One region of the Bradyrhizobium sp. MV1.5 genome, then DNA from elsewhere that is predicted to be linked to it. Evidence: predicted binding sites of a transcription regulator. Region 1 holds the regulator's gene; each other region holds the start of a gene.
What was found. Region 1 encodes PhoB, which activates phosphate uptake and scavenging genes when phosphate is short. Its sites were predicted from a motif close to TGTCATNNANCTGTCAT; they were not measured.
Positions count from the first base shown of each region.

Region 2: AC0L2J_RS02970 (DUF47 domain-containing protein) is a predicted target of PhoB. The motif match lies at 5,384-5,400, and genes of this name have one in related genera.
Region 3: AC0L2J_RS32090 (DUF2794 domain-containing protein) is a predicted target of PhoB. The motif match lies at 5,234-5,250, and genes of this name have one in related genera.

Region 1 covers NZ_JBVVPL010000026.1:51,682-61,418, forward strand. Annotated here, with positions in the region: gene AC0L2J_RS23010 (aspartate aminotransferase family protein) at 1-1,102, opposite strand, end outside; gene AC0L2J_RS23015 (GcrA family cell cycle regulator) at 1,558-2,070, shown strand; gene phoB (phosphate regulon transcriptional regulator PhoB) at 2,296-3,003, opposite strand; gene phoU (phosphate signaling complex protein PhoU) at 3,018-3,734, opposite strand; gene pstB (phosphate ABC transporter ATP-binding protein PstB) at 3,745-4,569, opposite strand; gene pstA (phosphate ABC transporter permease PstA) at 4,566-5,411, opposite strand; gene pstC (phosphate ABC transporter permease subunit PstC) at 5,416-6,405, opposite strand; gene pstS (phosphate ABC transporter substrate-binding protein PstS) at 6,505-7,518, opposite strand; gene AC0L2J_RS23050 (ATP-binding protein) at 7,662-8,960, opposite strand; gene AC0L2J_RS23055 (lysylphosphatidylglycerol synthase domain-containing protein) at 8,994-9,737, opposite strand, start outside.
Region 2 covers NZ_JBVVPL010000002.1:190,252-199,988, forward strand. Annotated here, with positions in the region: gene AC0L2J_RS02945 (NnrU family protein) at 1-575, opposite strand, end outside; gene AC0L2J_RS02950 (hypothetical protein) at 805-1,383, opposite strand; gene AC0L2J_RS02955 (peptide chain release factor 3) at 1,576-3,195, opposite strand; gene sugE (quaternary ammonium compound efflux SMR transporter SugE) at 3,365-3,679, shown strand; gene AC0L2J_RS02965 (inorganic phosphate transporter) at 3,672-4,679, opposite strand; gene AC0L2J_RS02970 (DUF47 domain-containing protein) at 4,695-5,339, opposite strand; gene AC0L2J_RS02975 (branched-chain amino acid ABC transporter permease) at 5,498-6,466, opposite strand; gene AC0L2J_RS02980 (branched-chain amino acid ABC transporter permease) at 6,468-7,331, opposite strand; gene AC0L2J_RS02985 (ABC transporter substrate-binding protein) at 7,404-8,627, opposite strand; gene AC0L2J_RS02990 (ABC transporter ATP-binding protein) at 8,661-9,407, opposite strand; gene AC0L2J_RS02995 (ABC transporter ATP-binding protein) at 9,400-9,737, opposite strand, start outside.
Region 3 covers NZ_JBVVPL010000059.1:25,677-35,413, forward strand. Annotated here, with positions in the region: gene AC0L2J_RS32070 (ABC transporter ATP-binding protein) at 1-297, shown strand, start outside; gene AC0L2J_RS32075 (ABC transporter permease) at 294-2,864, shown strand; gene AC0L2J_RS32080 (Bax inhibitor-1/YccA family protein) at 3,135-3,926, shown strand; gene AC0L2J_RS32085 (GNAT family N-acetyltransferase) at 4,155-4,685, shown strand; gene AC0L2J_RS32090 (DUF2794 domain-containing protein) at 4,802-5,170, opposite strand; gene AC0L2J_RS32095 (DUF1223 domain-containing protein) at 5,768-6,559, opposite strand; gene acnA (aconitate hydratase AcnA) at 6,791-9,511, opposite strand.

The DNA.
Region 1 (9,737 bases):
GGAAACGCACGACATTGTCGCCGGCACCGACGGTGAGCAGCTTTTGGTCGCGCAAGGCGGCAACGAGATCGCCGGAAGGCACCACGGCCTTGATGCCGATCAGGAGGCCCTCGCCGCGCACTTCGCTGACGACATCGCTATGACGGTCGATCACGGAGGCGAGCTTCTGCTTCAGCAGCAGCGACATCCTCTGCACGTGGTCGAAGAATCCGGGCTTGAGCATGACGTCGAGCACGGCGTTCGCAGCGGCGATCGCGAGCGGATTGCCGCCGAAGGTCGAGCCGTGCGAGCCCGGCGTCATGCCGGACGCCGCTTCCGCGGTCGCAAGGCAGGCGCCGATCGGAAAGCCGCCACCGAGCGCCTTGGCCAGCGACATCACGTCGGGTTCGACGCCAAGGCGGCGGTACGCGAACAGATCGCCGGTGCGGCCCATGCCGGTCTGCACCTCGTCGAAGGCGAGCAACAAACCCTTCTCGTCGCAGAGCTGGCGCAACGCCCTCAAGAAGGCGGGCGTTGCCGAACGCACACCGCCTTCGCCCTGGATCGGCTCGATCAGGATGCCGGCGGTCTGCGGACCGATCGCCTTTTTCACCGCGTCGAGATCGCCATGCGCAACCTGGTCGAAGCCCTCCATCGGAGGGCCGAAACCTTCGAGATATTTTGCCGAACCCGTCGCGGCCAGCGTCGCCAGCGTGCGGCCGTGGAAGGCGCCTTCGAAGGTGATCATGCGATAGCGGTCTGGATGGCCCTTTGCCGCGTGATAGCGGCGCACGACCTTGATCACGCATTCCAGCGCTTCGGCGCCGGAATTGCAGAAGAACACGAAGTCCGCGAAACTTTCATTGCACAGGCGCGCGGCGAGCTTTTCGCCGTCCGGGCTCTGGAACAGGTTCGACATGTGCCAGAGCTTCGTGGCCTGCTCCTGCAACGCCGCGACCAGCGCCGGATGGGCATGGCCGAGTGCATTCACCGCCACCCCTGAGGTGAAATCCAGATAGCGCTCGCCATTGGTCGCGATCAGCCAGCAGCCTTCGCCACGCTCGAAACCGAGGTCGGACCTGGCGAAAACGGGGAGCAAATGCGGCGCTGCGCTGTTAGTCATGACGGTCACTTGAATGTTGCGGACGGCGTGAGCGTGCATTGCGCAACGCACCATCGACCGGCCCGGAAAACGAAACGTGCCGCCTCTTGAGGGCGGCACGCACGACTATCTTAGGCCTGGTGAAACGGGTGTCAATGCCGCCCGGAAAGCCTCGCGAAACGCTGAATCCGTAGTCTTGCGGTGCCGATTTTGCGGGATTTAGCCACGGAACATGTGGAAGCGAGTCGGCGGACTCTTGCGCGGGAGTCACGCCATATTGTAGCGTTTGGATTGTCAGATACGACATCTCGTGCAGTGGTTCTGATCTTTAAGTCCTTATGTACCGGCGTAAACGTTCGGGCGTTCAAGACGCGCCCGGCGAGCCTTAAGGGATTCTGGCGGCACGGGTTTTTGAAGGCTTAGGCATTCGCTGCGAGGCCCCAGGATGGCTGGCGCGCAGCGAGGGAAAGGGTGCAATGACGGTTTTGACCTGGTCCGATGATCGCGTCGAGCAGCTGAAAAAGCTCTGGGAGGCCGGACTTTCGGCCAGCCAGATCGCGGCGGAGCTCGGCAATGTGACCCGCAATGCCGTGATCGGCAAAGTGCACAGGCTCGGCCTTTCGGGCCGCGCCAAGAGCCCATCATCGGCAGCGCCCCGGCCGCGCAAGGCGCGCCCCGCGCAGCACATGATGCGGGTGAGCCGCCCGATCTCGCGCGGCAACACCGCGCTGGCGCAGGCGTTTGAGGTCGAGGCGGAGCCGGATCCGGTCACCTACGACAACGTGGTGCCAATGAGCCAGCGGCTGTCGCTGCTGGAATTGAACGAGGCGACCTGCCACTGGCCGGTCGGCGATCCCTCCAGCCCGGACTTCTTCTTCTGCGGTGGAAGGGCGCTGTCCGGCCTGCCCTATTGCGCCCAGCACTCGCGCGTCGCGTACCAGCCGGCGTCGGATCGGCGCCGCGCACCGGTGAAGCCGGGTCCGCGCTAATCACGGCAAGTCGTCGCGCGAAGACAGTTCAATTGGAGTGTCGTCCTGGCGAAAGCCAGGACCCATACTCCGAGCACGCAGTTGTTGCGCGGAAGGGGTCACTCCGAGTCTTCGCCAAACCACGTTCGGTGGTTATGGGTCCCGGATCGGCGCTCGCTTCGCTCGCTTGTCCGGGACGACGTCGGAGAATTCGGGGACAGCTCGCCAGCAAACAAGCCTGCAACCCTACACCTGCTCCGCCTTCGCGAAGCGATCATCCAGCGCGTAGCCGGCGCCGCGGACGGTGCGGATCGGGTCCTGCTCGCGGCCGAGATTGAGCAGCTTGCGCAGGCGGCCGATATGCACGTCGACGGTGCGCTCGTCGATATAGATGTCGCGGCCCCAGACGCTGTCGAGCAGTTGCTCGCGCGAGAACACCCGCCCCGGGTGCTCCAGGAAGAACTCCAGCAGGCGATATTCGGTCGGACCGAGATCGATCGGCCGGCCCGAGCGCGCCACGCGGCGCTTGTCGCGGTCGAGCTCGATGTCGCCAAAAGCAAGGACGGTGGCGAGCCGCTCCGGGCTTGCGCGCCGCAGCAGGCCCTTCACGCGCGCCAGCAGCTCCGGCACCGAGAACGGCTTGACGATGTAATCGTCGGCGCCGGTCGCAAGACCCCGCACCCGCTCGCTCTCCTCGCCGCGCGCGGTGAGCATGATGATCGGGAGCTGCTTGGTCTCGGGACGGGTGCGAAGCCGCCGGCACAATTCGATGCCTGACAGGCCCGGCAGCATCCAGTCGAGCACGATCAGATCAGGAATGTGCTCCTTGAGACGGGTGTCGGCGTCGTCGCCGCGCATCACCGTCTCGACGTCATAGCCGTCGCCTTCGAGGTTGTAGCGGAGAAGCTCGGTCAGGGCTTCCTCGTCCTCAACCACCATAATGCGTGCGCCCATCGGGTCGTCGCTCCTTAAGTGTTCGGTACCGTGTTGGCGAAGGTCGTCATGTCGCCCTTCGGCCGCTTGTCGGTGATCGCCTGGCCCTCGATCATGTAGAACACGGTCTCGGCGATGTTGGTGGCGTGGTCGCCGATCCGCTCGATGTTCTTGGCGCAGAACATCAAATGGATACAGAACGAGATGTTGCGCGGATCCTCCATCATGTAGGTGAGGAGCTCGCGGAACAGCGAGGTGCAAATGGCGTCGACTTCCTCGTCGCCCTTCCACACCGCCATCGCCGCTGGCAGATCATGCGCGGCATAGGCGTCCAGCACCGACTTGACCTGCTGCTGCACGAGGTCGGTCATGTGCTCGAGGCCGCGGAACAGCTTGAGCGGATGGAAGTCCGTCTCCAGCGCCGCGACGCGCTTACCCATGTTCTTGGCGAGGTCGCCGATGCGCTCGAGATCGGTCGCGACGCGCATGGCACCAACGATCTCGCGCAGATCGACCGCCATCGGCTGGCGGCGGGCGATGGTGAGCACCGCGCGCTCCTCGATGCGCTTCTGCAGCGCGTCGAGCTCGGTGTCGGTTGCGACGACGCGCTGCCCGAGCGGGACGTCGCGGCGGATCAGTGCGTCGACGGACTCGACGATCATGCGTTCGGCGATCCCGCCCATCTCCGCAACCAGGCGGGTGAGTTCCTGGAGGTCGGTGTCGAAAGCCTTTGCGGTATGTTCGGAAGCCATGTCGCGTCTCCTAGCCGAACCGGCCGGTGATGTAATCCTGCGTGCGCCGGTCGGTCGGCGACGTGAAGATCTTGCTGGTATCGTCGAACTCGATCAGCTCGCCGAGATACATGAAGGCGGTCTTGTCGGAGACGCGCGCCGCCTGCTGCATGTTATGGGTGACGATCGCGATCGTGTAATCCTCGGACAGCTCCTGGATCAGCTCCTCGACCTTGGCGGTCGAGATCGGGTCGAGCGCCGAACAGGGTTCGTCGAACAGGATCACCTCGGGCCGCACCGCGACGGTGCGGGCGATGCAGAGGCGCTGCTGCTGGCCGCCGGAGAGCGACAGGCCGGAGGCGTTGAGCTTGTCCTTGACCTCGTTCCACAGTGCGCCGCCGCGCAGCGCCTTCTCGACGCGGCCGTCCATCTCGGACTTCGAGATCTTCTCATAGAGACGGATGCCGAACGCGATGTTCTCGTAGATCGTCATCGGGAACGGCGTCGGCTTCTGGAACACCATGCCGACGCGGGCGCGCAGCAGATTGAGGTCCAGCTTGCCGTCGAGGATATTGGTCTGGTCGAGCATGAGCTGACCGGTGGCGCGCTGGCCGGGATAGAGGTCGTACATCCGGTTGAAGATGCGCAGCAGGGTCGACTTGCCGCAGCCCGACGGACCGATGAACGCCGTGACGCGATTGGCGCCGAGCGTCAGGTTGATGTTCTTCAGCGCATGGTGCTCGCCGTAATAGAAGTTCAGGTTGCGCACCGTCACCTTCGGAGGCGCCTCCGGCAGCGCCGCCGTCTGCGGCAGACCCCCGGCCGCGCTCATCGACGATAATGAAAGATCACTCATTTTGCGGTCCTCTCGGCGCCAAGGATGCGCGCGCCAATATTCAGGGCAAGAACGGTCAGGGTGATGAGCAGCGCCCCGCTCCACGCCAACTGCTTCCAGTAGGCATAGGGGCTCTGCACGAAGTTGTTGATGGTGACAGGCAGGTTCGCCATCGTCTTGTTCAGGCCGAGGCTGAAGAACTGGTTCGACAGCGCGGTGAACAGCAACGGCGCGGTTTCACCGGCGACGCGAGCGGTCGCGAGCAGCACGCCGGTGATGAGACCCGATCGGGCAGCACGATAGGCGATCCGCTTGATCACCAGCGAACGCGGCAGGCCGAGCGCCGAGGCCGCCTCGCGCAACGCGTTCGGCACCAGCAGCAGCATGTCCTCGGTCGTGCGCAGCACCACCGGGATCACGATGACCGCGAGCGCGAGCGAGCCCGCGATCGCGGAGAAGCCGCGCATCGGCACCACCACCGCGCCGTAGATGAACAGGCCGATGATGATCGAGGGCGCCGAGAGCAGGATGTCGTTGATGAAGCGGATCACCGAGGTCAGCTTGTCGTTGCGGCCGTATTCGGCGAGGTAGGTGCCGGCGAACATTCCGAGCGGCGCGCCGATGCCGACGCCGATCACGGTCATGATCAGCGAGCCGACGATGGCGTTGAGCAGGCCGCCCTCGTTCGATCCCGGTGGCGGCGTGTTCTCGGTGAACAGCTGGACATTGAGTCCCGCCAATCCGTTGTAGAGCAGCGTGATCAGGATCAGCGCGAGCCAGGTGACGCCGAAGGCGGTTGCGGCGATGCAGAGTCCGCGGACGACGATGTCCTTGCGGCGGCGGCGTGAATAAATCGGGTTCATGGCGCTAGTTCCCCGCCTTCTTTTCCAGCCGCATCAGCATCAGCCGCGCCGCCGCGAGCACGAAGAACGTCAGCACGAACAGCAGCAGGCCGAGCAGGATCAGGCCGGACTGGTGCAGGCCGTCGCTCTCGGCGAACTCGGATGCGATCGCCGCCGAGATCGTGGTGCCGGGGGCGAAGATCGACGAGGAGATCCGGAACGAGTTACCGATGATGAAGGTCACTGCCATGGTCTCGCCGAGCGCACGGCCCAGCGCCAGCATGACGCCGCCGATGACGCCGACGCGGGTGTAGGGGATCACCACGCTGCGGACCACTTCCCAGGTGGTGCAGCCGACGCCATAGGCGGCTTCCTTCAGGACCGGAGGCACCGTCTTGAACACGTCGACCGAAATCGAGGTGATGAAGGGCAGCACCATGATGGCGAGGATCAGCGCGGCATTGAACAGGCTGAGATAGGACGGGGGACCCGCGAAGATCGCGCCCAGCACGGGCACGCCGTCGAAGATCTTGATCATGAAGGGCTGGAACGTGTTGGCGAGGAACGGACCCAACACGAAGAAGCCCCACATGCCGTAGATGATCGAGGGGATGCCGGCGAGCAGCTCGATCGCCATGCCGATCGGGCGGCGCAGCCATTGCGGGCAGAGCTCGGTGAGGAAGATCGCAATGCCGAGACCCACGGGAATGGCGATCAGCATCGCGATGAAGGAGGTGACGAGCGTGCCGTACATCGGCCCGAGCGCGCCGAGCACCGGCGGATCGGCGGACGGCGCCCAGCGCTGCGTCCACAGGAACGAGACCCCGAATTCCTTCATCGCCGGGAAGGCGCCGACGATCAGCGAAATGATGATGCCGCCGAGGATCAGAAGCACCGAGATCGCGGAGAGCCGCGTGATCCAGTAGAAGGTGACGTCGCCGAGCTTGAACGCGCTCAAGGCCTTGGCGCGGTCGTACGGTCCGGCGTCGTCGATTACATCGCTCTGAACGGCCATCTCTGCCACGCCGGTCCCCTGTACTAAAATATTATACGTTTTTTGTTGGTCCGTGCCCCGGATGCGGCGCAGCGCATCCGGGGCACGAGCGTCGCGAACCTAGCTCTTGATTTCGGCAGCCCAGGTCTTCTCGATCAGCTGAACGACCGGGTCCGGCATCGGGATGTAGTCGAGCTCTTCAGCCGCCTTGTCGCCGTTCTTGAAGGCCCAGCGGAAGAACTTGATGGCTTCCTGCGAGGCCGCCTTGTCGGTGGCGTCCTTGTGCATGAGGATGAAGGTCGCCGCCGTGATCGGCCAGGACTTCTCGCCGGGCTGGTCGGTCAGGATGACGTAGTAGCCGGGAGCCTTGGCCCAGTCGGCGTTGGAGGCGGCCGCCTGGAAGGCTTCGACGGTGGGCTGCACCGGCTTGCCGGCCTTGTTGACGAGACCGGTGTAGGTCAGCTTGTTCTGCTTGGCATAGGCGTACTCGACGTAGCCGATCGAGTTCTTGGTCTGGCTGATGTTGCCGGACACGCCTTCGTTGCCCTTGGCGCCGACGCCGACCGGCCACTCGACCGCGGTACCCTCACCGACCTTGCTCTTCCAGTCCGCGCTGGCCTTGGCGAGGTAGTTGGTGAAGTTGAAGGTGGTGCCCGAACCGTCCGAACGGCGGACCACGGTGATGGCCTCCGAGGGCAGCTTCACGTTCGGGTTCAGCTTCTTGATCGCGGCGTCGTCCCATTTGGTGATCTTGCCGAGATAGATGCTGGCCAGCGTCTCGCCGTCGAACACCATCTCACCGGGCTTCACGCCCTCGATGTTGACGACGGGAACGATGGCGCCCATCACCATCGGCCACTGGACGAGGCCGTCCTTCTCGAGCTGCTCTGCCTTGAGCGGCGCGTCGCTGGCGCCGAAGGTCACGGTCTTGGCCTGGATCTGCTTGATGCCGCCGCCGGAGCCGATCGACTGATAGTTCAGACCGTTGCCGGTCTCCTTCTTGTAGGCGTCAGCCCATTTGGAATAGATCGGGAACGGGAACGTCGCACCGGCACCCGTGATGTCGGCAGCAAAGGCCGCCGTCGTCGATGCGGCAACCAAGCCAGCAGCAACGATCGTTTTGAGGAAATTCATGCTGGTCTCCATACAGGGGAGCGAAGCGCCATCAGCGCCCGATCGCGCTCCCCGTGCCGTCCCTTTAGGAGCGGACAGCTGAGCTTTTACGAAGGTTTGGTGACAGTCGGATGACAGTGTTAAGCGGCTGAAATTGCTGGAATTTAGCTCAGAGCCGCAGGCTTGCCTTGGGGAAAACAGGCGGTGAAAGTGGCGCCCTGTCTGGGCACGCTTTCAATCAAAAGCCGCCCGCGATGACGGTTAAGAATATGTTTCACCAGCGATAATCCGAGGCCCGTGCCGCCCTGCGAGCGGCTGTCGCCGACATCGACCCGGTAGAAGCGTTCGGTCAGCCGCGGCAAATGTTCCGGCGCGATGCCGGGGCCGAAATCGCGGACCAGGACCCGGATTTCCTGAGTTCCATCAGGGGCGGCGCCTGATATCAGCGACACGATGACGCGACCGCCGGAGGCGCCGTATTTGAGCGCGTTCTCGATCAAATTCTCGAACAGGCGGAGCAGCTCCTCGCGGTCGCCCGCGATCAGCACCGGGGTCTCAGGCAGCTCGGTCTCGACCTCGACCTGGCGTTCCCGCGCCAGCGGCTCAAGCCCATCGGCGACCTGCAAGATGATCGGCAGCAGGTCGACCAGGGTGTCGGGCCGCACATGGGCCGACAGCTCCACCCGCGATAGCGACAAGAGATCGTCGATCAGGCGCGCCATCCGGGTGGCCTGATTGTGCATGATGCCGAGGAAGCGCTCGCGCGCCTTGGGATCGTCCTTGGCCTGGCCCTGGAGCGTGTCGATGAAGCCCGACAGCGCGGCCAGCGGCGTGCGCAGCTCGTGGCTGGCGTTGGCGACGAAATCGGCCCGCATCTCCTCGACCCGACGCAGCGGCGTCTGGTCGTGGAAGGTCATCAGCATGCATTTGTCGGCGCCACCGAAGCTCGTCGGCACCGGCACCGGCGTGATGGTCAGCTCCATCCAGCGATCGACCGGGACATGGTCGAGATAGGTCGCGCGCCGCGGCTCGGTGGTCGCGATCGACTCGCGCAGCGCCGTGATGATCTCGGGCGAGCGCAGCGCGAACTGGGCGAGCTCATTCCGGCGCAGCGCCGGCGCGAGCTGGGCGGCCGCGGCGTTGAGATGGATGACGCGGCCGGCGCGATCGAGCAGCACCGCGGGATCGGGCATGCCGGCGACCACTGCGGCGACCGCCGCGCTCTCGACCGGGTTGACGCGGCGGGTCTCCTCGCGCGAGGCGGCGGTATCGTGCAGGCGCCACGGGATCAGCGCTGCGGCGGCGATGCAGAGGAACACCGCAATCGCATGCAGTGCCGACAATTCGCCCAGCGAGACCACCACCGACAGCGCCAGCGCCGCGGCGATCAGGATGACGGTCGAGTGCCGCAGCCGGTCGGACCAGGGCTGGGAGGAGGGAGAAGATGGGGCGTCGATCGCCATCGGGGCGGGCTTCTCCAAAGGACCTTGCGCCGGTCAGGCGCCGCTGTCGCTGCGCTTTCTCACGTAAGCGGCTTCAGGTGCGGGGCCGGGATCGAGCTTGAGCGCCGCCTGTTGCAGGCGTTTCGATCGTGCGCCGATGATAACTTCGCGAAACGTCAGCAAGATTACAGAAATAACGAAAGGGGACAGATAATAGAGGACGCGGAACAGCAGCATCCCGCCCAGCAGCTCCTCGCGGTCCATCTGCCAGAGCCCGACCAGCATGGCCGCGTCGAACACGCCGAGGCCTCCGGGCGAATGGCTGGCAAAGCCGAGCAGCGTGGCCGAGACGAAGATCACCGCGACCACCACGAAGCCGAGATTGGGCTCGTCCGGGACCAGCACGTACATTGCCAGCGCGCAGAAGCCGAGATCGATGATGCCGATCGCGATCTGGAGCAGCGTCAGCGGGCCGCCCGGCAGCATCACGGTCCAGGGCCCGCGGCCGACCATCCGCGGCTGGGTCCAGACCCAGACCACGTAAGCGACCAGCCCGACGATGATCATCATCGCCAGCGTCCGGTTCAGCCACGGCGGAAGCATGTCGATCGAGGCCGCGGCCTCCGGATGATAGGAGATGCCGAGGCCCAGCACCGCGGCATTGCCGAGCCAGAAGGTCAGGCCGGCGAGGAAGCAGATCTTTGCGACGTCGATCGCGTTCAGGCCGTGGGCGGAATAGATGCGGTAGCGCACCGCGCCGCCGGTGAAGACGCTGGCGCCGACATTGTGGCCGATCGA
Region 2 (9,737 bases), on a different contig from region 1:
ATCACGGGAACGCCGATGACGACGGGATGGAACGCAAACGCCAGCGCCAGATAAGCGACGATTCCAACCACGACCGCGATCAGATCGTTGGTGACGCCGCCGACCGGAATCGGCGGACCGCCACCATCAGTCCGACGCTTCAGCGTAATGCGATCATACACCGCCCAGCCCAGGAACGAGCCGAACAGGATGATGGAGCCGAGATCGCCATTGGCCAGAAGATGCGCCGCCGCCCACAGCTTGATGCCGGCCAGCATCGGATGTTTCAGCGTCGCATAGATGCGGCCGCGCAGATAGGACGCAACCACCAGGATGACCGCGGGCAGCATCAGTGCGAGCGTGATGTGCTTCAGCGCCTTCGGTGGATACCAGACGTCGATCCAGCCCGTCGCGCGATAATGCGCGAAGCCCCAGATGATCAACGCGAGCCCCGCGAGCGAGGCAAGCGAATAGAGGATTTTGTAGGTCCCCTCGCCCAGTCTCGCGATGGCCTGCGCGCGCGCCTCGCGTTTCGTCGTGAACACATGCGCCGCAAAAAACAGCGCAAGCCCCAGGATCATAACCAGCAGACCCACGAGATTCTCTCCTCAACCAGCGCCCCAGCCCATGGCCTATCATCGATTGGCCGCGGGTCGCAACTCTCACCCCTCATGGTGAGGAGGCGCGAAGCGCCGTCAGCGGACGATGCTTCGCATCGCCGCGAGAACCATGCAGGCCCGGCTGCTGCAACAGCGCGGCCTGCATCCTTCGAGACGCGCGTAAGAACGCGCTCCTCAGGATGAGGGGATAGAGATGTCCCGGCTGTTATTTTCCCAAGGTCCGATTGTCGACATACCGGATCGCGATCGGCCGCCCGGCGAGGGCACCGCCAAGACCCCCGGTGAATTTCAGCGGCAGGCAGGCGTTCAACGATGAATTGATCGCATTGAGATAGGTGGTTCTCGTCTCGGGGGGCACGCCCGCGGTCGCAAAGGTCAGGCGCGGCGGGCCGATCAGGCCGCCCGACTTGTTGAAGCTGAAGCGCACGGCGATCTGCATGCCCGCGCGGGCATTGTCCGTTGGCGGCGACCAGCAAGTGCGCAGCTCGGCGAAGAGATCGCCGATCGTATCGAGATCGTGATCCGGCTTTTGATATTTGGCGCGATCCGCCTCTGACGGTACGCTTTGGATCGTGAGCTGGAGGTTCTGGCCGTAGGGATAGTCGATCTCGGGAATGCAGGGACCAGGCTCGAGCGGGCTGCAATAGGACGGCGTGCAGGGCCTTCCATCGAGGACGCTGCACGGCTCGTGCGAAAACGGAATGGGGTTGATTTGCCGGGGCCGCGCGTCCGTGGCGATCGTCGAGATCGCCAGCAGGAGGAAAACAAGGATGCCGCGCCACATGACCAGAACGTGGCATCGCCGGAGAAGCCGTCAAGCCCGCAAGCGTTCACATGCTCGCGCGTACACGCGGTGTCGTCGTCCGGCTCGACCGGACGATCCAGTATCCCAGAGGCGATTGTGATTGAGCCGAGAGGCTGCGGCGTACTGGATGCCCCGCCTGCGCGGGCATGACCGCGGTGGGGCGGAACGCCCCTACCCCTTCTTCTTGACGTCCTTGACGTTGGTGAACTCGATGCCCTCGGCCCGTTCCCTGGTGTAGCCGAGATAGAACTCGTTCCGCGCCAGATAGACGGGATCGCCGTCGACATCGTCGGCGATGCTGGAGGTGTTGGCCGCGATGAAGGTGTCGAGCTTCTTGCGGTCGTCCGACGAGACCCAGCGCGCGAGCTGGAACTCGCTGACCTCGAATTCGACCGGCAGGGAATATTCCGCATCCAGCCGCGCCTTGAGCACGTCGAGCTGGAGCGCGCCGACGACGCCGACCAGCGCGGGCGCGCCGTCGCGCGGGCGGAACACCTGCACAACACCCTCTTCCGACATCTGCTGAAGCGCTTCCTTCAGCTTCTTCGCCTTCATCGCATCCGTAAGACGTACGCGGCGGACGATTTCCGGCGCAAAGCTCGGCACGCCAACGAAGTTGAAATCCTCACCGTCGGTCAGCGTATCGCCGATGCGCAGCGTGCCGTGGTTGGGAATGCCGACGACGTCGCCGGCGTAGGCCTCGTCCGCAACCGAACGGTCCTGCGCGAAGAAGAATTGCGGGCTGGACAGCGGCATGCTCTTGCCGGTGCGCACGAGCTTCGCCTTCATGCCGCGGCTCAGCTTGCCGGAGCAGAGGCGAGCGAAGGCGATGCGGTCACGGTGGTTGGGATCCATGTTGGCCTGGATCTTGAACACGAAGGCGCTCATGCGCGGGTCGGTGGCTTCGACCTTGCGCTGGTCGCTCTCCTGCGCGCGCGGCTCGGGCGCGAACTTGCCGAGTCCTTGCAGCAGGTCGCCGACGCCGAAATTGCGCAACGCGCTGCCGAAATAAACCGGCGTCAGATGGCCCTCGCGAAACGCTTCGAGTTCGAACGGTTTTGAAGCTGCGGTGACGAGCTCGAGCTCGTCCTTCACCGCCGACACGTCGAGATTGGCGTTGAGCTTGCCGAGCTCGGCGATCTCGATCTGCTGCGCCGCGCCGGTCTTGGCGCCGCCGCCTTCGAGCAGGCGCACGCCGCCATTGACGACGTCATAGGTGCCGAGGAACTCGCGGCCGCGGCCGACAGGCCAGGTCATTGGCGTGGTATCGAGCGCCAGCGTCTTCTCGATCTCGTCCAGAAGCTCGAAGACGTCGCGGCTCTCGCGGTCCATCTTGTTGATGAAGGTGATGATCGGGATGTCGCGAAGACGACACACCTCGAACAGCTTTCGGGTGCGCGCCTCGATGCCCTTGGCAGCGTCGATCACCATGACGGCGGAATCGACCGCCGTGAGCGTGCGATAGGTATCTTCCGAAAAGTCTTCGTGGCCCGGCGTGTCCAGAAGGTTGAACACCAGCCCCTCGAACTCGAAGGTCATGACCGAGGTCACGACCGAGATGCCGCGCTCGCGCTCGATCTTCATCCAGTCCGAACGCGTGTTGCGCCGCTCGCCCTTGGCCTTGACTTGGCCGGCCAGATTGATGGCGCCACCGAACAGCAGCAGCTTTTCGGTCAGCGTGGTCTTGCCGGCGTCCGGATGCGAGATGATCGCAAAGGTACGCCGCCGCGACACTTCAGCGGCAAGCGAGGAACGGGCCGTCGATTCGGCTGTGGTGGCGATGTCGGACATTGCGGCAGCGTTTGGCAGGGAAAATGAGCCTGATCAAGCCTCATCTGGTGATTGCGGAGCCTTCCGGCCAGTCCCATATCCGGCCTGGGATCAGGTTGGGAGGGACGGCCTTCCCTTCCCATCAGCACACCAGTCGCGGGGACGCCCCTGCCTTGAATGGAGGGTCGTCATGGCCTGGAGCATCCTGTTTGTCGCCGGTCTGCTGGAGGTCTCATGGGCGATCGGCCTCAAATATACCGAGGGGTTCAGCAAGCTCGTTCCGTCGGTCCTCACGCTTGGCGCCATGGCCGGCAGCATCATCCTGCTCGGGCTCGCCCTCAAATCGCTGCCGATTGGAACCGCTTATGCAGTCTGGACCGGCATCGGCGCGGTCGGTACCGCGACGCTCGGCATCATCCTGTTCGGCGAGCCGGCCACCGCGTTCCGCCTCGCCAGCATCGGGCTGATCGTCGCCGGGATCGTCGGGCTGAAGCTGGTTACCTGAGGAAGATCTTGACCGCCCACCAGGAGAGCGCGGCGACGATGGCCGAGGCCGGCATCGTGATCACCCAGGCATAGACGATCGAGCTGGCGACGTTCCAGCGCACCGCCGAGAGGCGCCGGGCGGCGCCGACACCGACGATGGCGCCGGTGATGGTGTGGGTGGTCGAGACGGGAACGCCGAGGAAGGTCGCCATGAACAGGGTCGCGGCACCGCCGGTCTCGGCGCAAAAGCCTTGCATCGGGGTCAGCTTGGTGATGCGCAGGCCCATGGTGCGGACGATGCGCCAGCCGCCCATCAAGGTCCCCATCGCCATCGCGGCCTGGCACGAGAGCACCACCCAGAAGGGGACGAAGAATTCGCCGCCGAGCTGGCCCTGCGAATAGAGCAGCACGGCGATGATGCCCATGGTCTTCTGGGCGTCGTTGCCGCCATGGCCGAGCGAATAGAGCGAGGCGGAGGCGAATTGCAGGATTCGGAAGGCGCGATCCACGGCAAAGGGCGTGGAGCGCACCGAAGCCCAGGAGACGATCGCAACCAGCACCATCGCGAGCAGGAAGCCGACCAGCGGAGACAGCACGATGGCGATCACCGTCTTGGACAATCCGCTCCAGACCGCCGCCGAAAGGCCGGCTTTGGCCACACCGGCACCAAACAAGCCGCCGATCAACGCGTGAGACGAGGACGATGGGATCCCGAGCGCCCATGTCACCAGGTTCCAGACGATGGCGCCGACGAGCGCCGCGAAGATCACCTGGGCATCCACGATCGCGGGATCGATGATGCCGGTGCCGATGGTCTGGGCGACGTGCAGCCCGAACACCATGAAGGCGACAAAATTGAAGAACGCGGCCCAGAACACCGCGTATTGCGGCCGCAGCACGCGGGTCGAGACGATGGTCGCGATCGAATTGGCGGCGTCGTGCAGGCCGTTCAGGAAGTCGAACAGCAGCGCGACGGCGATCAATCCGACCAGGACGGGAAGACCCAACGCAACATCCACGGCGTGGCCCCTGCCCTAAACTTGCTCGATGACGATGCTGTTGATCTCGTTCGCGACGTCGTCGAAGCGGTCGGCGACTTTCTCGAGATGGTCGTAGATCTCTGCGCCGACGATGAAATCCATCGCGTTGCCGTCGCGATGCTTGAGGAACAGTTCCTTCAGCCCGATATCATGGAGATCGTCGACGCGGCCTTCCAGCTTGCCCAGCTCTTCCGTGATCGCGGTCAGCATGGCCACGTTCTGGCCGATCTTCTGCATCAACGGCAGCGCACGACCGACCAGATTGGCGCATTCGATCAGGAGCCCGCCGATCTCCCGCATCGGCGGCTCGAAGCTGCGGACCTCGAACAGCATCACGGCCTTGGCGGTCTGTTGCATCTGGTCGATGGCGTCGTCCATCGAGGTGATCAGGTTCTTGATGTCGCCGCGGTCGAACGGGGTGATGAAGGTGCGGCGCACCGCGGTCAGCACCTCACGGGTGATGTTGTCCGCATCGTTCTCGAACTGGTTGACGCGCTGGCAATAGACCGGCGTCTCCTCGCCCCCGTTGAGCATGCTCTGGAGCGCGATCGAGCCCTGGATCACGGTCTGGGCGTGGCGGTCGAACAGGTCGAAGAACCGTTCTTCCTTGGGCAAGAAAGCGCGAAACAATCGCATCATGGGGGAGAGACTACCGGTTGGATGATGGCCTGGCCCGAGCGGGCCGTCATAAAACTGTCATAGACCATTTTCGATCCACGCGCGTGCCACCTCACGCCCGTGGAGCCGGATCATCCACCGCTTTCGCGCGTCAACACATCTTCCATTATATCAACGGCTTACAGCGACCGCCGGAAGTAATGCGCGATTTCGCCGATGACGCCGCGGCGGAAGGTGAGCACGCAGATCACGAAGATCGAGCCCTGGATCACGGTCACCCACTGGCCGAACCCCGCCAGATATTGCTGCATGGCGATGATCACGAAGGCGCCGACCACGGGACCGAACACGGTTCCGAGTCCGCCGACCAGCGTCATCAGCACGACTTCGCCCGACATCGACCAGTGCACGTCGGTGAGCGAGGCATTCTGCGCCACGAAGACTTTCAGCGCACCGGCAAAGCCGGCCAGCGTGCCCGACAGGACGAACGCCAGGAATTTGTACTGATCGGTGCGGTAACCCAGCGAGATCGCGCGCGGCTCGTTCTCGCGGATCGCCTTGAGGACTTCGCCGAACGGTGAGTTGATGATGCGGAAGATCAGCAGGAAGCCGGCGAGGAAGCCGACCAGCACCACATAGTAGAGCACGGTCGGCTTGGTTAGATCGAAGACGCCGAACATGCGTCCCTGCGGGATGCCCTGGATGCCGTCTTCACCATGGGTGAACGGCGCCTGGAGGTAGATGAAGTACAAAAGCTGCGACAGCGCCAGCGTGATCATCGAGAAATAGATGCCCTGGCGGCGGATCGAGATATAGCCCGTGATGAGCGAGAGCACGAAGGCACCGGCGACGCCGACGAGGATGCCGAGTTCGGGCGGCAGCGCCCAGACCTTCAGCGCATGCGCGCTGCAATAGCCGGCCGTGCCTAAGAACATCGCATGACCGAAGGACAGCAGACCGCCATAGCCGATCAGCAGGTTGAAGGCGCAGGCGAGCAGCGCGAAGCACAGCGCCTGCATTACGAAGAACGGGTAGACTCCCGTGAATGGCACCGAAGCCAGCAGCAGCGCCATCACCACGAACACGATCATCTCATCGCGGATCGAGCGCGGGGTTACCGGCAGCGTGTCGTCCGTCAAGGCTGTCATATCAGGCCGCCCTTCCCGTCAATCCCGTTGGCTTCACCAAGAGGACCAGCACCATCAGCACGAACACGACGGTGTTGGAGGCCTCGGGGTAGAAATATTTGGTCATGCCCTCGATCACACCGAGCGCAAAGCCGGTGATGATGGAGCCCATGATCGATCCCATGCCGCCGATCACGACCACCGCGAACACCACGATGATCAGGTCGGCGCCCATCAGCGGCCGCACCTGGTTGATCGGCGCCGACAGCACGCCAGCAAGCGCGGCCAGGCCGACACCGAGGCCGTAGGTCAGCGTGATCATGCGCGGCACGTTGACGCCGAAGGCGCGCACCAGCGTCGGGTTTTCAGTGGCGGCACGCAAATAGGCGCCGAGCCGCGTCTTCTCGATCAGGAACCAGGTCGCGATGCAGACTACCAGCGAGAAGATGACGACCCAGCCGCGATAGATGGGCAGGAACATGAAGCCGAGATTCATACCGCCCTTGAGCTGGTCCGGAATGGCGTAAGGCATGCCAGAGGAGCCGAAATAGTTCTGGAACACGCCCTGCACGATCAGCGCAATGCCGAAGGTCAGGAGCAGGCCGTAAAGATGATCGAGCCCCGTCAGCCATTGCAGCATGGTCCGTTCGAGGATCATGCCGAAGATGCCGACGATGATCGGGGCAAGCAGCAACGCCCACCAGTAGTTGATGCCGCCGATGTTCAGCAGGAAGTAGGCGACGAACGCGCCCATCATGTAGAGCGCACCGTGGGCGAAATTGATGATGTTGAGCATGCCGAAGATCACGGCAAGCCCGAGACTGAGCAGCGCGTAGAACGAGCCGTTGATCAGTCCCACCAGTAGCTGAGCGTAAAGAGCCTGCATCGATCCCGCACCCGATCCCTTCGGCGTTCCCTGAAAGTCGCCCGCAAGCCTGATGGCCTGCGGGCGGTTATCTTACTTCTTCAACAGCGCGCACTTGCTCTCGGACAGCGGCGTGAAGGCCTGGTCGCCCGGCACCGTGCCGACCAGCTTGTAGAAGTCCCACGGTCCCTTGGACTCGGAGGGCTTCTTCACCTCGAACAGATAGGCATTGTGGATGGTGCGGCCGTTGGGCTGGATCTCGCCCTTGCCGAACAGATCGTCTTCCGTCGGCATCGACTTCATCTTCTCGACGACCTTGGCGCCGTCATGCGGGTTGCCGCCGAGCGCTTCCAGTGCCTTGAAATAGTGACGCACGCCCGCATAGACGCCGGCCTGCACCATGGTGGGCGGCGCGTTGTTCTTCATCTTCTCGGCAAAGCGCTTCGAGAACGCCCGGGTCTGGTCGTTCATGTCCCAGTAGAAGGTCTCGGTGAAGTTGAGGCCCTGAGCGGTCTCGAGCCCGATCGCCTTGACGTCGGTGAGGAACAGCAGCAGCGCCGCGAGCTTCTGGCCGCCCTTGACGATGCCGAACTCGGCCGCCTGCTTAATCGTGTTGGTGGTGTCGCCGCCGGCATTGGCAAGGCCGATGATCTTGGCCTTGGAAGCCTGCGCCTGCAGCAGGAAGGACGAGAAATCCGGCGTGTTCAGCGGGTGCTTGACGCCGCCGACCACCTTGCCGCCGTTGGCGGTGATGACCGCGGTGGTGTCGCGCTCCAGCGCCGCGCCGAAGGCGTAGTCGGCGGTCAGGAAGAACCAGGTGTCGCCACCGGCCTTCACCAGAGCCTGGCCGGTGGTGTGGGCCAGCATGTAGGTGTCGTAGGTCCAGTGCACCGTGTTGGGCGAGCACTGCGCGTTGGTGAGGTCCGAAGTCGCAGCACCCGAGTTGATATAGACGCCGTTCTTTTCCTTGACGACGTTGTTGACCGCGAGCGCCACGCCGGAATTCGGTACGTCGACGATGATGTCAACCTTGTCGACGTCGAACCATTGCCGCGCGATCGCGGTGCCGATGTCGGGCTTGTTCTGGTGATCACCCGAGATGATGTCGATCTTCCAGCCCTTCGCGGCCAGGCCGGAATCTTCAATGGCCATCTGCGCGGCGAGCGTCGAGCCCGGTCCACCGAGGTCGGCATAGAGCCCGGACTGATCGGACAGCGCGCCGATCTTGACGGTCTTGTCCTGCGCGAAAGCTGCACCGGTGGCGGTCACGGCCAGCGCCGTGCCGAGCAGAAACGACGCAATCGACTTTGTCATCATGCTACTTCCTTATGAATCTTCTTATTGGCCGTTCTAGACGCCGAGATACGTGTGGAGCTTGTCCATATTGGCGGCAAGCTCCGCATTGGAAAATCCGTCAATGATCTTGCCGTGCTCGACCACGTAATAGCGGTCGGCGACGGTGGATGCGAACCGGAAGTTCTGCTCGACCAGGAGGATCGTAAAACCCTCCTTCTTGAGCCGCGCAATGGTTTGGCCGATCTGCTGGATGATGACGGGCGCGAGACCCTCGGTCGGCTCGTCCAGCATCAGGAAGTTCGCGCCGGTGCGCAGGATGCGCGCGATCGCGAGCATCTGCTGCTCGCCACCGGAGAGCTTGGTTCCCTGGCTGTTGAGCCGTTCCTTCAGGTTCGGAAACAGATCGAAGATCTGCTCGAGCGGCAATCCGCCCGGACGCACCACCGGCGGCAGCAGCAGGTTCTCCCGGACATCGAGGCTGGCGAAAATTCCCCGTTCTTCCGGGCAGAACGCGATTCCCATCCGCGCGATCTTGTCCGAGGTCGTGCGGATGATGTCCTGGTTGTTGAACTTCACCGAGCCGGTGCGCTTGCCGATGATGCCCATGATCGACTTCAGCGTGGTGGTCTTGCCGGCGCCGTTGCGCCCGAGCAGGGTGACGACCTCGCCCGCGTTCACGTCGAAGTTGATCCCGTGCAGGATGTGGGACTCGCCGTACCAGGCTTCCAGGTTGCGGACCTGGAGGAGGTTGCCGCCGCTCGCGGCCTTTGCGGGAGCTTCCGCCGTTGCAGTCTCAGCCATGACCGGCTCCCAGATAGGCTTCCTTGACGCGTTCGTCCTTGGTGAGCTCGCTGTAATGGCCTTGCGCCAGCACCTGCCCGCGCGTCAACACGGTGATGATGTCGGAGAGATTGGCCACGACGCTCAGATTATGCTCGACCATCAGGATGGTGTATTTCGCGGAGATGCGCTTGATCAGCGCCGCGATCTTGTCGATGTCCTCGTGGCCCATGCCGGCCATCGGTTCGTCCAGCAGCATCATCTCGGGGTCGAGCGCGAGCGTGGTTGCGATCTCCAGTGCGCGCTTGCGCCCGTAGGGCATCTCGACCGCAGGCGTATTGGAAAACTCGC
Region 3 (9,737 bases), on a different contig from region 1:
GTCGGGCTCGGCGACCGTCTGCATCATTATCCGACCCAGCTCTCCGGCGGCGAGCAGCAGCGGGTCGCGCTGGCCCGCGCATTGGCACCCGATCCCGCGATCCTCGTTGCCGACGAGCCGACCGGCAATCTCGACGAAGCCACGGGCCAACAGATCGTCGACCTCCTGTTCAGCAAGCATGCCGAGCGCGGCATGACGCTGGTGCTGGTCACGCATGATTCCTCGCTCGCGCATCGCTGCGATCGCGTGATCCGCCTGCGCTCCGGACGCATCGACACGCAGTCGGCACCGGCATGAGCATCGCTGCTGAACCGTTCACGAAGCCCAACGGCGTCGCGCTGTCGCTGCGCTACGCGCTGCGCGAATTGCGCGGCGGCCTGCGCGGCTTCTACGTCTTCATCGCCTGCATCGCGCTCGGCGTGATGGCCATCGCCGGCGTCGGCTCGGTCTCGGCCAGCCTGAGCGACGGCCTCGCCCGCGAGGGCCGTACGCTGCTGGGTGGCGACGTGTCGTTCGTCTTGTTTCAGCGCGAGGCGAAGCCGGAGGAAGTCGCCTTCCTGCGGTCGCGCGGCACCGTCTCGAGCGCCGCCACACTGCGCGGCATGGCGCGCTCGGCCGAGGGCAAGCTGGCGCTGGTCGAGATGAAGGCGGTCGACGACACCTATCCGATGCTGGGCCAGTTGACGCTGGCGCCGCCGCTGCCGATGTCCGACCTGCTCGCGGAGCGCGACGGCGCGTTCGGCGCGGCCGCCGATCCGACGCTGCTGGCGCGGCTGTCGCTCAAGACCGGCGATCGCGTCACCGTCGGGGCTGCGACGTTCCAGATCCGCAGCGCCGTCGAAGCCGAGCCCGACAAGCTCGCCGGTGGCATCGGCTTCGGCCCGCGCTTCCTGATCAGCGAAGCGGGCCTGCGCGCCACCGGGCTGGTCCAGCCCGGCAGCCTGGTGCGCTGGGTCTACCGGGTGAAGCTGCCGGAGATCGCCAATAGCGAGCGCGCCACCGACGCCTTCATCGCGGACGCACGCAACGCTGCGCCGCAGGCCGGCTGGGAGGTCCGCAGCCGCTCCAATGCCTCGCCGCAGCTCGAGCGCAACATCAACCGCTTCACGCAGTTCCTGACGCTGGTCGGCCTCGCCGCGCTGCTGGTCGGCGGCGTCGGTGTCGCCAATGCCGTCAAGGCCCATATCGACCACAAGCTCGAGGTGATCGCGGCCCTCAAGGCTGTCGGCGCCACGGGGCGCGACGTGTTCGGTATCTATCTGGCCCAGGTTCTCCTGCTCGCCGCAATCGGCTCGGCGATCGGCCTCGCGCTCGGCGCCGCCATGCCCTTCGCGATCGTCGGCCTGTTCGGCAAGCTGCTGCCGCTGCCGGTGGTGCCGGCGGTGCATGCCGACGAGCTCGCGCTGTCGTTCGTCTACGGGCTGCTCACGGCGCTTGCCTTCGGCCTGTGGCCGCTCGGGCGCGTGCACGACGTGCCGGTGGCCGCGCTGTTCCGCGACACCATCAGCTCCGAATGGCATCGGCCACGCTGGAGCTATCTCGTCTTCATGGCCGTCGTGATCGCGCTGCTCATCGCGGTCGTGATCGGGCTGTCCTTCGACAAGCGCATCGCGGCGGTGTTCGTGGCCTCCTCCGTGATCGTGTTCGGGCTGCTGCGCGGCATTGCCGCCCTGCTGATGACGATCGCGCGGCGGCTGCCGCGCACGCGGTGGCCGATGCTGCGGCTTGCGATTGCCAACATCCACCGGCCGGGCGCGCTGACGCCCTCGGTCGTGCTGTCGCTCGGGCTCGGGCTCGCCGTGCTCGTCACCATCACCCAGATCGACGGCAATCTGCGCCGTCAGTTCCTGGCGGCGCTGCCCGAGCACGCCCCGTCGTTCTTCTTCATCGACATTCCGAGCACGCAGGCCGAGCAGTTCGACTCATATCTGCGCCAGATCGCCCCTGGCGCGAAGGTCGATGACGTGCCGATGCTGCGCGGGCGGATCGTCGGAGCCCGTGGCGTCCGCGCCGAGGAACTCAAGCCCAGCACCGATTCCGAGTGGGTGCTGCAGAGCGACCGTGGCCTGACCTATACCGCCGAGCTGCCGAAAGGCTCCAAGGTGGTCGAGGGCGAATGGTGGAGCGCCGATTATGCCGGCCCGCCGCTGGTCTCGATGGAGAAGAAGATCGCGGACGGCCTAGGCCTCAAGCTCGGCGACGAGGTCGTGGTCAATATCCTCGGCCGCGACATCCCCGCCAAGATCAGCAATCTGCGCACCATCGACTGGCAGGGCCTCGGCATCAATTTCGTCCTCGTGTTCTCGCCGAACGCCTTCAAGGGCGCGCCGCACACCCACATCGCGACGCTGACGGAAACCGGCGGCGATGCCGCCGGCGACGGCAAGATCATCAGGGAGGTCGCTGACGCCTATCCGATGGTGACGAGCGTGCGCGTGCGCGAGGTGATGGAGACGGTCGGCTCGGTCGTGACCAACCTGGCGCTGGCGATCCGCGGCGCCAGCGCGGTGACCCTGATCTCGGCGATCCTGGTGCTCGGCGGCGCGCTCGCCGCCGGCCATCGCCACAGGGTCTACGATGCGGTGATCCTCAAGACCCTGGGCGCGACCCGGCTGCGGCTGCTCGGCGCCTATGCCCTCGAATACCTCCTGATCGGGCTCGCCACCGCGGTGTTCGGCGTTTTCGCCGGCAGCGTCGCGGCCTGGATGATCGTGACCCGGCTGATGACCCTCACCTTCGTCTGGCAGGCCGGCAGCGCCGCCGGCGTGGTCGCGGCTGCCTTGGTCGTCACGGTGGGCCTCGGGCTCGCCGGCACGCTCCTGGCGTTGAACAAAAAGCCCGCCACGGTGTTGCGGAATTTGTGACAAATGGTAGCGGGCGGTTGCGCGGGAGCCAAATCGCACGATTCCAGCGATTAACCACGTCTGCTCGCCAGGATTGCGGGCGAGGGCGACATTCAGCCGCGCGTGGAAGGTTGCAGCGGATGTGTTAGTTTCCCACATATCGAGTGGGTTCGGAGTCCCGATTGTTAGCCAAAATTTAGTCGGCAGACATCGGTATCCGAGATAGAATTTGACGAACCGGCGGCATGGCGACCCTCATGCCGGACCGGACCAACCAACGGGAATTCGACCATGTCGGACCTAGACCGTAACTACGCTTCTCCTTTCGGCAGGGCCGCCGGGCGTGTTGACGCCGCGACGGTCGATGCCGGCCTGCGCGCCTACATGCTGCGCATCTACAACTACATGAGCATCGGCTTGGCCATCACCGGCCTTGCCGCGCTCGGCGTCTACATGGCCGCCGTGACTGACGTTCCGACCCCGGAAGCGGTCCGCGTCGGCAAGCTGTTCCTGACGCCGTTCGGCTACGCGATGTTCGTCAGCCCGCTGAAGTGGCTGTTCATGCTCGCGCCGCTCGCCATGGTGTTCGTGATCTCGGCAGGCATCAACCGTCTCGCTCCCTCGACGGCCCAGATCCTGTTCTGGGTGTTCGCGGCGCTGATGGGCATCTCGCTGTCCTCGATCTTCCTGGTGTTCACACACACCTCGATCGTGCGGGTGTTCTTCATCACCGCGGCGACCTTCGGCGCGCTCAGCCTCTACGGCTACACCACCAAGCGTGACATGAGCGGAATGGGTTCGTTCCTGTTCATGGGCCTGATCGGCATCGTCATCGCGAGCCTGGTGAACCTGTTCCTGGCGAGCTCGGTGCTGCAGTTCGTCGTATCGGTGGTCGGCGTGCTGGTGTTCGCGGGCCTCACCGCCTGGGATACCCAGCGGCTGAAGAACGACTACATCTACGGCTACGCCTCGGCCGGCGGTGACATCGCAGAGCGTGCGGCCATCACCGGCGCGCTGTCGCTGTACCTGAACTTCATCAACCTGTTCACGCTGCTCCTGCAGCTCCTCGGCCAGCGCGACTAAGCGCTGAGGCGAGAGTGAACGACACCAGCCCCGGCCGAAAGGCCGGGGTTTTTGTTTGGGGCGAGCCTCTCAACACCCACCGTCATTGCGAGCGAAGCGAAGCAATCCAGAGTCCCTCCTCTGGCGCATTTCTGGATTGCTTCGTCGCAAGGGCTCCTCGCAATGACGGAGCATGAGGAAGCACCGTTGCCTCTTCCAGCCGTCCCGGGAAGGCTCTAATCTCGCCCCATGTCCGCACCCGATATCAGGCCCACCACTGAGGCCGACCTTCCCGCCATCACCGCCATCTACCAGCAGGCCGTCCGCGAGGGCACCGCGACGTTCGAGCTGGAGCCGCCCGACCTCGCCGAGATGACGCGCCGCTACCGCACGCTGATCGACGGCGGCTATCCCTATTTCGTCGCCATCCTCGACGGGCGCGTCGCCGGCTACGCCTATGCCGGTGCCTACCGGCCGCGGCCGGCCTACCGCTTCACCGTCGAGAACTCGATCTATCTCGATCCATCCTTCCACCGCCGCGGCATCGGGGCACTCCTGCTGGAGCGGCTGATCATCGAATGCGAGGCGCGCGGCTTCCGCCAGATGATCGCCGTGATCGGCGATTCCGCCAATGCCGGCTCGATCGGCGTGCACACCAAGGCCGGCTTCAAGATGATCGGCACGCATCCCAGCGTCGGGCTGAAATTCGGCCGCTGGCTGGACACCGTGATGATGCAGCGGGATCTTGGTGAGGGCGCGAAGAGCGTGCCGGGGAAGTAGAGGCTACCGTCATTCCGGGGCACGCGCAGCGTGAACCCGGAATCCAGAAGTTGTGGGCGAACAATATCGAGATTCCGGGTTCGCGACTTCGTCGCGCCCCGGAATGACGGGGGTGCTCACACCACCGCCAGCTTGCGATCGATCACCAGGAGCACGCGCTCCAGCTCGTGGCCACGGCGCAGGATCAGGCCCGTCGCCGAGATCACGCTGTACATGCCCTGCTTGCGCGCGAGGCGCGGATCCTTCTCGATACGATAGATCGGCACCTCAGAGGCGCGGCGAAAGACCGAGAACACGGCGCGATCCCTGAGGAAGTCGATGGCGTAGTCGCGCCACTCGCCGTCGGCGACCATCCGGCCGTAGAGATTGAAAATACGGTGCAGCTCGAGCCGGTTGAACGTCACGCGGCTCAGCTGCGCATTCGAAGCGGCGGGGCGCGCCGCCGCGCGCTGTTCGCTCGGATCGGTATCCTCCGACAGACTCATAGGCCGCCTCCTGTCGCATCAGCATGACCACGTCCGCGAAGACCGTCCCCGGAACCAAGGATCATGACAGTTGCATGATCGCGCCAACTGTTCCCCGCCGCAAGGCCCTCAAACGGAGTTTGGATCCGGGCAAATCCGCCCCACACGCAACGGTGGAACTCTGTCGCGGCAAACCGTCACGGGATCGTTAGCAGGAATCATAGTGTCGCCGCTTTTCCGCCAAGCGACTGCCGCCCTGCATTGCGAAAAGACCTATGTGCGTTGACCCGGTCCTTTCGGTTCCGGATTCCTCAGCCCCCAGCCCCCCGGGGCCGTCAGGATCGGGTCTGTTCGCACGACAAGGAGGGCCAACGCGAGTTGGTCCTTTTTTGTTTGGGTCGGTTTTGTTCGTGTCGGGATGTTTCTGCCTCGACGGATATCTCACCATCTCAGCACAAACTCTCTCCCCTCATACTGAGGAGCCGCGAAGCGGTGTCTCGAAGGATCGAGGCCTGAGATGTCTGCAGCCGGGCCTGCATGGTTCGAGACGCGCGCAAGGGCGCGCTCCTCACCATGAGGGTTGAGAGCGAGTACGACGCCTAGGAAGAAAGAATGGAATCAGTGCAGCGACGTGTACGCCGCGCCCAGCATCGGGCCCGGTCTCTCCCGGCTGCCGTCCTGGACATAGACCACGGCACCGTCGACGCCGTCGCGCGTGAGGTTCTCGATCGGCACCGTCCAGCTTTCCGGATGGCCGGTCCAGTCGCCGACCTTGAGCAGGTTGCGCACCACGTTGTGATAGATGACCTGCTGTCCGCGATTTTCGCCACGGCTGATCGCGATCGGCACCGACTTCGCAATGGAGCAGATCCAGACCTCGCCGTGGGACGCCGTCGGCTCCTTGCTCGCGGCCACCGAGACGTTGATCTGTTTGCCAGCGAGCGACATCGTCACGGGCACGCTCATCACACCAGTGCCCGTGTCGGTTTTGCCGATGGCGCTTTCGATGCCGGTGCGGTCGCTGCCGACGACATGCGTGGAGCCGTTGACCACAACCTGCGGCGTGTAGACTTCGCGGTCGCCGCGCATGCGTGAATAGGCACGCTGCCGTGCAGAGAAGCGCGAATCGGCCAATGTGTCCTTCCAGCCGAGATAGTCCCAATAGTCGATCGGCATGCTCAGCGCGATGATCGAGGGATCGCGGGAGAGATCGCCGATGATCTTGTCGGCCGGCGGGCAGGAGGAGCAGCCCTGCGAGGTAAACAATTCGACAACGGCGCGGGGATCAGCCTCGGCAGGGCGAATGACGGCGACGATCGCACAGAGACCAAGTGCACCCGACCAGAGGGCGCCGGACCACCTCGAGATCACGTTGCGTGAAACCAGATGAGAAGCCGTCATTGTTGTCATGTCGAACGCCGCACACCATTGCTCGTGAGAGGGAAATCTTACCGCCGGATGGTCACCGTAGTCTTACGGGCCTCACACATTTGTCCGTCCAAGAACCGTCCAAGACGAGGTTCTCTGCCGGGCGGGCCCATCTGAAGCCTGCCGCAAACGCGTGAAGGCGGCCTTGTGATAGGCCGCCTTCGTGTAACCTACTACTCACTTCGAAGTGAGCCACCGTTCACAAATCCGCGCTTACGCCGCGAGCTTGCGCAGCACGTAATGCAGGATGCCGCCGTTGCGATAGTATTCGAGCTCGTCCAGCGTATCGATGCGGCAAAGCAGCGAAACGCGCTGCAGCGAACCGTCGCCGGAGACGATCTCGGCGGTCAGCTTCTGGCGCGGCTTCAGATCGCCGATGAGACCACGCAGCGTGACCTTCTCGTCGCCCTTCAGGCCAAGCGAGGACCAGGAGGTGCCGTCCTCGAAGGTCAGCGGCAGCACGCCCATGCCGACCAGATTGGAGCGGTGGATGCGCTCGAAGCTCTGGCAGATCACGGCGCGCACGCCGAGCAGACGCGTGCCCTTCGCGGCCCAGTCGCGCGACGAGCCGTTGCCGTATTCGGCGCCGGCGAACACCACCAGCGGCACCTGCTCCTGCTGGTACTTCATCGCGGCGTCGTAGATCGACATCTGCTCACCGTCAGGCCAGTGCTTGGTGAGACCGCCTTCCGGAATATTGCCGTCGGCGCCCTTCAGCATGAAATTCTTGATGCGGATGTTGGCGAAGGTGCCGCGCATCATGACTTCATGGTTGCCGCGCCGCGTACCGTACTGGTTGAAGTCGGCCGGACGCACCTGGTGCTCGCTGAGATATTTACCCGCGGGCGAGGTGAGCTTGATCGAACCGGCCGGCGAGATGTGGTCGGTGGTGATCTTGTCGCCGAACATGGCGAGGATGCGGGCCTCGACGATGTCGGTGACCGGCTCCGGCTCCTTCTTCATGCCTTCGAAATAGGGCGGGTTCTGCACATAGGTCGAAGACATGTTCCAGCGATAGGTTTCGCTCTCGACGGTCTTGATCTTGCGCCAGTTGGTGTCGCCCTTGAACACGTCGGCATACTTCTTCTTGAAGATCGACGCGGTCACGAACTTCTTCATGAAGGCGTTGATCTCCTTTGTCGTCGGCCAGATGTCCTTGAGGTACACCGGCTTGCCGTCCTTGCCTTCACCGAGCGGCTCGACGGCGAGGTTCTTGGTGACGGTGCCCGCGAGCGCGTGGGCGACCACGAGCGGCGGCGAGGCGAGATAGTTCGCCTGCACGTCCGGCGAGACACGGCCTTCGAAGTTGCGGTTACCGGAGAGCACCGCAGCCGCGACGATGCCGTTGTCGTTGATCGACTTCGAGATCTCCTCGGGCAGCGGACCGGAATTACCGATGCAGGTGGTGCAGCCGAAACCGACCAGGTTGAAGCCGACCTTGTCGAGATCGGCCTGGAGACCGGAATCGGCGAGATAGGCCGCCACCACCTGGCTGCCCGGGGCGAGCGAGGTCTTCACCCACGGCTTTGCCTTGAGGCCCTTCGCGGCGGCGTTGCGCGCCAGAAGACCGGCGCCGATCAGCACGCTCGGGTTCGAGGTGTTGGTGCAGGAGGTGATCGCGGCGATCACGACGTCGCCATGGCCGATGTCGAACTTCTTGCCTTCGACGGCAAAGCGCTTCGCCGGCTCCTCGGCCTTCTTGTATTCGCTGGCGAGGGCAAGCGAGAAGCCCTCGGCCACGGATGGCAGCGCAATGCGGCCTTCGGGACGCTTCGGGCCGGCCATCGAGGGCACGACGTCACCGAGGTCGAGCGTCAGCGTCTCCGTGAATACCGGATCGGCCGACTTGGCGGTGCGGAACAGCCCTTGCGCCTTCGCATAGGCCTGCACCAGCGCGACGCGCGCCGAGGCGCGGCCGGAGGTCTTGAGATAATCGAGCGCGGCGGCATCGACCGGGAAAAAGCCGCAGGTCGCGCCATATTCGGGCGCCATGTTGGCGATGGTCGCCTTGTCGGCGACCGAGAGATGGTCGAGGCCGGGGCCGAAGAACTCGACGAACTTGCCGACCACGCCGAGCTTGCGCAGCATCTGCGTCACGGTCAGCACGAGGTCGGTCGCGGTGACGCCTTCCTTCATCGCGCCCTTCAGCTTGAAGCCGACGACGTTGGGCAACAGCATCGACAGCGGCTGGCCGAGCATGCAGGCTTCCGCCTCGATGCCGCCGACGCCCCAGCCGAGCACGGCGAGACCGTTGACCATGGTGGTGTGGGAATCGGTGCCGACCAGGGAGTCGGGATAGGCGACCTCGAATGTGCCGGTCTTCTTGCCGACCGTCATCTTCTCCTTCTTGGTCCACACCGTCTGGGAGAGATATTCGAGATTGACCTGATGGCAGATGCCGGTGCCGGGCGGCACGACGGAGAAGTTCGAGAACGCCTTCTGGCCCCACTTCAGGAACTCGTAGCGCTCCTGGTTCTGCTTGTATTCCTCGGTGACGTTCTTGCCGAAGGCCTTGTTGTCCCCGAAAAAGTTCACGATCACGGAGTGGTCGATGACGAGGTCGACCGGCACCAGCGGATTGATCTTCTCGGCGTCGCCGCCAAGCTTCTGCATCGCGTTGCGCATCGCGGCGAGATCGACGACGGCGGGCACGCCGGTGAAGTCCTGCATCAGCACGCGCGCCGGGCGGAAGGCGATCTCATGCTCCAGCGACTTCTTGCGCAGCCACTTCGAGACCGCGACGATGTCTTCCTTCTTGACCGAGCGGCCGTCCTCGTTGCGGAGCAGGTTCTCGAGCAAGACCTTCATCGAGTAGGGGAGTTTCGAGATTCCCTTCAGACCATTCTTCTCGGCCGTGGGCAGGCTGTAATAGACATAGGTCTTGGCTCCGACCTTGAGGGTCTTTTTGCATTTGAAGCTGTCGAGCGAGGTCATGTAGGAAATCCCAATTGTCAGTTATACCCGGCAGGGTATTTTAACACCGTCAGCGTAGGCAGGCTGAGTCGCTTGCGGGGGCAGGTTGAGTTGCTGCATCAAGTAGTTCCGGGCTTATAGAAGCTTTCTAACCGCGCCGCCACAGCCACAATCGAGCCGCGGCAATCCGCGAGCCAAAAATTCCCGTACGCTACCCCAAGATTTCCTGAGGCCTGGCTTTGAGCGG